3 regions of the Buttiauxella gaviniae genome follow, and region 1 is predicted to be linked to each of the others. Evidence: predicted binding sites of a transcription regulator. Region 1 holds the regulator's gene; each other region holds the start of a gene.

Region 1 (2,205 bases):
AGGGTAAAGATAGCGGCAATCAGCGAGGCGGGAAGCAGACGTGCGTGAAGCGCACTGATTTCAGCCGTGACGCCCAACAGGAGCGCCATCACCATAAGAATCAGAGGCAGCGGTACGGCGGTATACAGCAGTAAAAGCTGCATGATCAAACTGCTGAAAGCAAAAAGGCTGCCGCCAATAATCAGGCGTTTGAAGAAGCGTTTATGGGGTGTATCCAGACCGGCAATATTACAGCAGGCGGGGACTAACGAGAAAAGCAGCCCAGATTGCAAATCGCCAAAGAGCAAACCTACCGCCACGGGAAGACATAACACCAGCGTTTGTCGCAGTGCATAGTTGACTTCGGGATGGTAGATCAGTCTGCGCCACATATACCCTTCTTACTTGAAGCTGCAGCGGCGTTAGCTGCGTTCATTCACCCGAATCACTTACTTTAGTAAGCTCATCGGGATGAACTCACTTGCTGCCTTGCTGCAGCTTCAATTACTCGGGTATAAGTGAATTTTAAAAATAAAAAAGGCGTATTACCGAAGCGATACGCCATTTTTCAAGCAGGAGATTAACGAGTGCCGTAAACGACGATCGTTTTACCGTGAGCGGAGATCAGGTTTTGATCTTCCAGCATTTTTAGGATACGGCCTACGGTCTCACGTGAGCAACCGACGATCTGACCAATTTCCTGACGGGTAATTTTAATCTGCATACCGTCCGGGTGGGTCATTGCATCAGGTTGTTTTGCGAGGTTCAGCAGTGTCTGCGCGATACGGCCCGTCACATCCAGGAACGCCAGATTACCGACTTTCTCAGATGTCACTTGCAGACGGCGTGCCATCTGCGAAGACAGGCGCATCAGAATGTCTGGGTTGACCTGAATCAGCTGGCGGAATTTTTTATATGAAATTTCAGCCACTTCACAAGCGCTCTTAGCACGAACCCAGGCACTACGCTCCTGACCTTCTTCGAACAGCCCTAACTCGCCGATGAAATCGCCCTGATTCAGATAAGAGAGGATCATCTCCTTGCCCTCTTCATCTTTAATCAGAACAGCCACAGAGCCCTTGACGATGTAATACAGCGTCTCTGCTTTTTCACCCTGGTGAATCAGTGTGCTCTTCGATGGATACTTATGAATATGGCAATGAGACAAGAACCATTCGAGAGTCGGGTCTGTTTGCGGTTTGCCAAGCACCATGCGCGGTTATCCTCTGTTTTATAACTGGCTACCAACGACAAGACGCTAAACATCCTGTCTGGCGTTGCAAGTATTAGAATATTCCCCACCTTGGGGAGATGGCATGCAAGTCATTCTTGCTGCCTGTAATTAGTGATGTCCTCTGCATACATACATAACGTCAATGTATCGATGTAGCATCTGGATTGTTTTAGCATAGCTTTTGGCAAGTGTCTCCTATTGTCTCGTTTCAGCTTGACGCAGGTCGCCTTCCGTTGCCAGTTTTGCTCCTTCCGCGTACTCTGGAAGGTAATTTTTTCAACGGGGGAAGCAACATGCAAGCACGTGTGAAGTGGGTTGAAGGGTTAACCTTTCTTGGAGAGTCCGCTTCAGGACACCAGATTTTGATGGACGGTAATTCTGGCGATAAAGCGCCGAGTCCGATGGAAATGGTGCTGATGGCCGCGGGGGGCTGTAGCGCAATCGACGTGGTTTCTATTTTGCAAAAAGGTCGTTATAACGTGACGGATTGCGAAGTTAAACTGACCTCCGAGCGCCGCGAAGAGGCACCGCGTCTGTTTACGCATATCAATCTGCATTTCATCGTGACGGGCATCGATTTGAAAGATAACGCGGTTTCCCGCGCGGTGGATTTGTCTGCTGAGAAATACTGCTCTGTTGCATTGATGCTGGAGAAAGCAGTAAGCATCACCCACAGCTATGAAGTCATTGAAGGCTAGTCGGTGATTGCGGGGCGGTACTTAGCCGCCCTGATTATTGATATTTCGACCTTCTGCCAGACGCTTAACCAACGGCGTCATAATCAATTCCATTGCCAGCCCCATTTTGCCGCCCGGCACCACTAATGTATTGATGTGTGAAATAAATGAGCCCTGCAACATAGCGAGCAGATACGGAAAGTCGATGTCATCCAGACCGCGGAAATGAATCACAACAAAACTCTCATCCAGCGATGGAATGCCACGAGCTGCAAATGGGTTAGAGGTATCAACCGTTGGAACGCGCTGGAAGTT
Region 2 (2,205 bases), 420 kb from region 1:
CCAGCGCATCACACAGCGCAGGAATATCGACCACCGTGCCACGGGCGCAGTTGATCAACAGCGAGCCTGGTTTCATCAGTGCCAGTTCATTTGCACCGATCATGTTCTTGGTAGAAGCATTCTCAGGCACATGCAGGCTGATAACGTCGCTCATGTTAAGGAGGTCAGAAAGATGCTGAACCTGAGTTGCATTGCCCAGCGTCAGTTTGTTCTCGATATCGTAGAAGTAAACGTGCATCCCCAGCGCTTCAGCCAGAATCCCCAACTGCGTCCCGATATGGCCGTAGCCAATAATACCGAGCTTTTTACCGCGCGCTTCATACGAACCGACAGCCAGTTTATTCCACACGCCACGGTGTGCTTTCGCGTTAGCTTCAGGTACGCCGCGCAGCAGCAGCAGCAGTTGACCAATGACCAATTCAGCAACGGAGCGCGTGTTAGAGAACGGAGCATTAAACACGGGCACGCCACGTTTTGCCGCAGCATCCAGGTCAACCTGGTTAGTGCCGATGCAGAAACAGCCCACGGCCACCAGCTTTTCAGCCGCCGACAGAATATCTTCAGTTAGGTTAGTGCGGGAACGCAGACCGATGAAATGCGCATCACGGATCGACTCTTTCAAAGCATCGCTATCCAGCGCGCCTTTATGGTATTCGATGTTGGTATAGCCTGCTGCGCGAAGGTTATCCACGGCTTTCTGGTGTACGCCTTCCACCAGCAGGAATTTAATTTTGTCTTTATCCAGTGATACTTTTGCCATTTCCCGACCCTATTTTTTAGAACTGATGTTGTGCTGTGTGATAAGACACCCTTCTGCCAAAATATCAAAAAATACGGGCGGGGCAATATAAACGATTGCGCGGTCAACTTATTGAAAAAGGAATAAGCGGCGGCAGGCAGCATAAAATGCCAGGGAGAGGAGAAAAGCAGGAATGAAAAATAGGCGCTGGTTAAGAATGTGACATATGTCACCAAATTTGCCGTTAGATTATTTTGTCATTTTTTATTCATTATTTGGGGCGCATGACACGCCCCGGTCAGATCATTTCACTATGGTTTTCACACCATCGGCGGTTCCAATCAACGCCACATCCGCACCACGGTTAGCAAACAAACCAACCGTCACCACGCCTGGCAGGCCGTTGATAGCATTTTCCAGCGCGATAGGATCGATAATGCTCAGGCCATAAACATCCAGAATGATGTTGCCGTTATCAGTCACCACGCCCTGGCGGTATTCCGGGCGGCCGCCCAGTTTGACCAGTTCACGCGCCACACAGCTACGCGCCATTGGAATCACTTCCACCGGCAGAGGGAAATTACCCAGGACACCGACCTGTTTGGATGCGTCGGCGATACAAATAAATTTGTCCGCGACAGACGCGATGATCTTCTCGCGCGTCAACGCAGCACCGCCGCCTTTGATCATCTGCATCTGGCCGTTGATCTCATCGGCACCATCCACGTAGATCCCAAGAGAATCAACTTCGTTAAGATCGTAAACGGTGATCCCAAGGCTTTTCAGTTTTGCGGTGGAAGCGTCGGAGCTAGAAACGGCACCATCAATTTGATGTTTGATCGTTCCGAGGGCATCAATGAAGTGTGCGGCGGTAGAGCCGGTGCCTACGCCCACGATGGTGCCCGGCTGCACGTATTGTAGTGCTGCCCAGCCGACTGCTTTTTTCAGTTCATCCTGCGTCATGGTTATTTGCCTGTGCTGTGAAAACTGACGCGCATTATAGTGCATGCTTAATAAGAAAGTCCTCGCCAATGGCCGCACTCATCCGATCTTTATGGATTCAGTCTGGATTGGCTGCAAATTTATGTCATAGTGCTGACATAACTAAAACAGGAGTTAGCTAATAACAATGAAACGCCCGGACTATAGAACGCTACAGGCGCTGGATGCAGTGATTCGTGAACGAGGATTTGAACGCGCGGCACAAAAGCTCTGCATTACTCAATCAGCGGTTTCACAGCGTATCAAGCAACTGGAAAATATGTTCGGCCAGCCATTGTTAGTGCGCACGGTTCCCCCTCGTCCTACCGAGCAAGGCCAAAAACTTCTCGCGTTATTACGCCAGGTTGAATTGCTTGAAGAAGAGTGGCTGGGTGACGAACAAACCGGTTCTACGCCGCTGCTATTGTCGCTCGCGGTGAACGCCGACAGTCTGGCAACCTGGCTGTTGCCCGCGCTGGCGCCTG
Region 3 (2,205 bases), 1.9 Mb from region 1:
ATCATCGTGCCTGGCATGTCTGATATTTATCCTGCGGAAGATCTGCTGCTTGCTAACAACAATATGGGTTATCACCTTCGCGACACGATCCTGGCTCTGCCGGGGAGCGAGTGGGAGAAGCAAGACTATCTGGATCTCATCGCGCAATTAGATGAAGAAGGCCACGATGATTTCACCCGCGTACGTGAACTGCTTGGTCTGGCAACAGGCAAAGACAATGGTTGGTACACGCTGCGTATTGGTGAATTGAAAGCCATGCTAGCGTTGGCGGGCGGTGATACCGAGCAAGCACTCATCTGGACTGAATGGACGATGGAGTTTAACGCGTCTATTTTCAGCGCCGAGCGTGCTAATTACTACCGTTGCCTGCAAACGTTACTGTTGCTGGCGATGGAAGAAGATCGCCAGCCGCTGCAGTATCTGAATGCCTTCGTACGCATGTACGGTGCAGAAACGGTTGAGGCCGCCAGTGCTGCGCTAAGTGGTGAAGCGCCATTCTACGGCCTGCAAGCAGTAGACAGTGACCTTAAAGCTTTCCCGGCTCATCAGGCGCTGCTGGCAGCTTATGAAAAACTGCAACGAGCTAAAGCGGCTTTCTGGAAATAAAGTAACAAAACATCACTCAAAGGTGCGTAAACTATAATGTTTACGCTATATTACGGGGCGATTTTTATTGCCCCGTGTTTTTATTGGCAGCGTAATAATTTCATTTGTAACTCAATAGTTAAATATCAGTGAAAATATTATTATTTTATACTGCAAATATTGTTGCCAAATTATTGAAATACTCCATTCTAATTAACCTGGCACTGATGCTGAGAGGCTAAATATCAAATTACATTATAAATTTTAAACTTTATTTTTATCATTACAATCAACAACTTGAACTGAAAAACGAATAAACACCTTCTTTTTTCAGGCCTATAAGCTTGGCGAGATATGATCCATATCAAATTTTACTCTATAATGCTTTGTTAGTATCTCCTCGCCGAATTAAATAAGAGAGAGTTAGTGTGAAAGCTGACAACCCTTTTGATCTATTGCTCCCCGCTGCTATGGCGAAAGTCGCCGAAGATGCTGGCGTCTATAAAGCAACAAAACACCCGCTGACCACGTTTTATTTAGCGATCACTGCGGGCATGTTCATCTCGATTGCCTTTGTCTTTTACATCACTGCCACTACAGGTACTGCAACCATTCCCTTTGGGATTGCGAAACTGATTGGCGGGACTTGCTTCTCCTTAGGGCTTATCCTTTGTGTCATTTGCGGTGCAGACCTCTTCACCTCAACGGTGTTGATTGTTGTCGCTAAAGCCAGTGGCCGTATTACATGGGGACAGCTCGCCAAAAACTGGATCAACGTTTACGTTGGTAACTTGGTTGGCGCACTGCTCTTTGTGTTGCTGATTTGGCTGTCGGGCATGTATATGACAGCGAACGGTGCGTGGGGTCTGAATGTTTTACAAACCGCAGACCACAAAATGCATCACACCTTTATTGAAGCTGTGTGCCTCGGTATTTTAGCTAACCTGATGGTCTGTCTGGCCGTCTGGATGAGCTACTCTGGTCGCAGTTTGATGGACAAGATGTTTGCTATGATCCTCCCGGTCGCCATGTTTGTTGCTTGTGGTTTTGAACACAGCATTGCAAATATGTTTATGATCCCTATGGGTATTGTAGTACGCAACTTTGCAAGCCCGGAATTCTGGACCGCAGTTGGGTCGTCTCCGGACAATTTCACACACTTGACCGTGTTGAACTTCATCACTGACAACCTGATTCCTGTGACAATCGGGAACATTATCGGCGGTGGTTTACTGGTTGGGTTGACGTACTGGGTAATTTATCTGCGCGGTGGCGATAAGCACTAAGTGCTAACCACGGCGTAGGGAATAAGAAATCCACATTAGAAGGTAGGTGTTAAATGTCCGAGCTTAATGAGAAGTTAGCCACAGCCTGGGAAGGTTTTGCCAAAGGCGAATGGCAGAATGAAGTCAACGTGCGTGACTTTATTCAGAAAAACTACACCCCTTACGAGGGCGACGAATCCTTCCTGGCAGGTGCTACCGAAGCAACTACCACTCTGTGGGACAGCGTCATGGAAGGTGTTAAACAGGAAAACCGCACTCACGCGCCTGTTGATTTCGACACTGACCTCGCTTCCACCATCACCTCTCATGATGCTGGTTACATCAACAAGTCCCT

Evidence for each region. The regulator CRP, encoded in region 1, controls carbon source genes, mostly activating them, when cyclic AMP is high. The targets are predictions, from matches to a motif close to ATGTGANNNNNNTCACAT.
Region 2: serA (phosphoglycerate dehydrogenase) is a predicted target of CRP. The motif match lies at 957-974, and genes of this name have one in related genera.
Region 3: focA (formate transporter FocA) is a predicted target of CRP. The motif match lies at 938-955, and genes of this name have one in related genera.

What each region holds. Positions count from the first base shown of each region.
Region 1 covers NZ_JBFMVT010000002.1:1,536,370-1,538,574, reverse strand. The annotation lists gene AB1E22_RS07835 (YccS/YhfK family putative transporter) at 1-371, opposite strand, end outside; gene crp (cAMP-activated global transcriptional regulator CRP) at 560-1,192, opposite strand; gene AB1E22_RS07825 (OsmC family protein) at 1,507-1,911, shown strand; gene AB1E22_RS07820 (phosphoribulokinase) at 1,933-2,205, opposite strand, start outside.
Region 2 covers NZ_JBFMVT010000002.1:1,115,074-1,117,278, forward strand. The annotation lists gene serA (phosphoglycerate dehydrogenase) at 1-760, opposite strand, end outside; gene rpiA (ribose-5-phosphate isomerase RpiA) at 1,043-1,702, opposite strand; gene argP (DNA-binding transcriptional regulator ArgP) at 1,869-2,205, shown strand, end outside.
Region 3 covers NZ_JBFMVT010000002.1:3,429,763-3,431,967, reverse strand. The annotation lists gene ycaO (30S ribosomal protein S12 methylthiotransferase accessory factor YcaO) at 1-606, shown strand, start outside; gene focA (formate transporter FocA) at 1,014-1,871, shown strand; gene pflB (formate C-acetyltransferase) at 1,925-2,205, shown strand, end outside.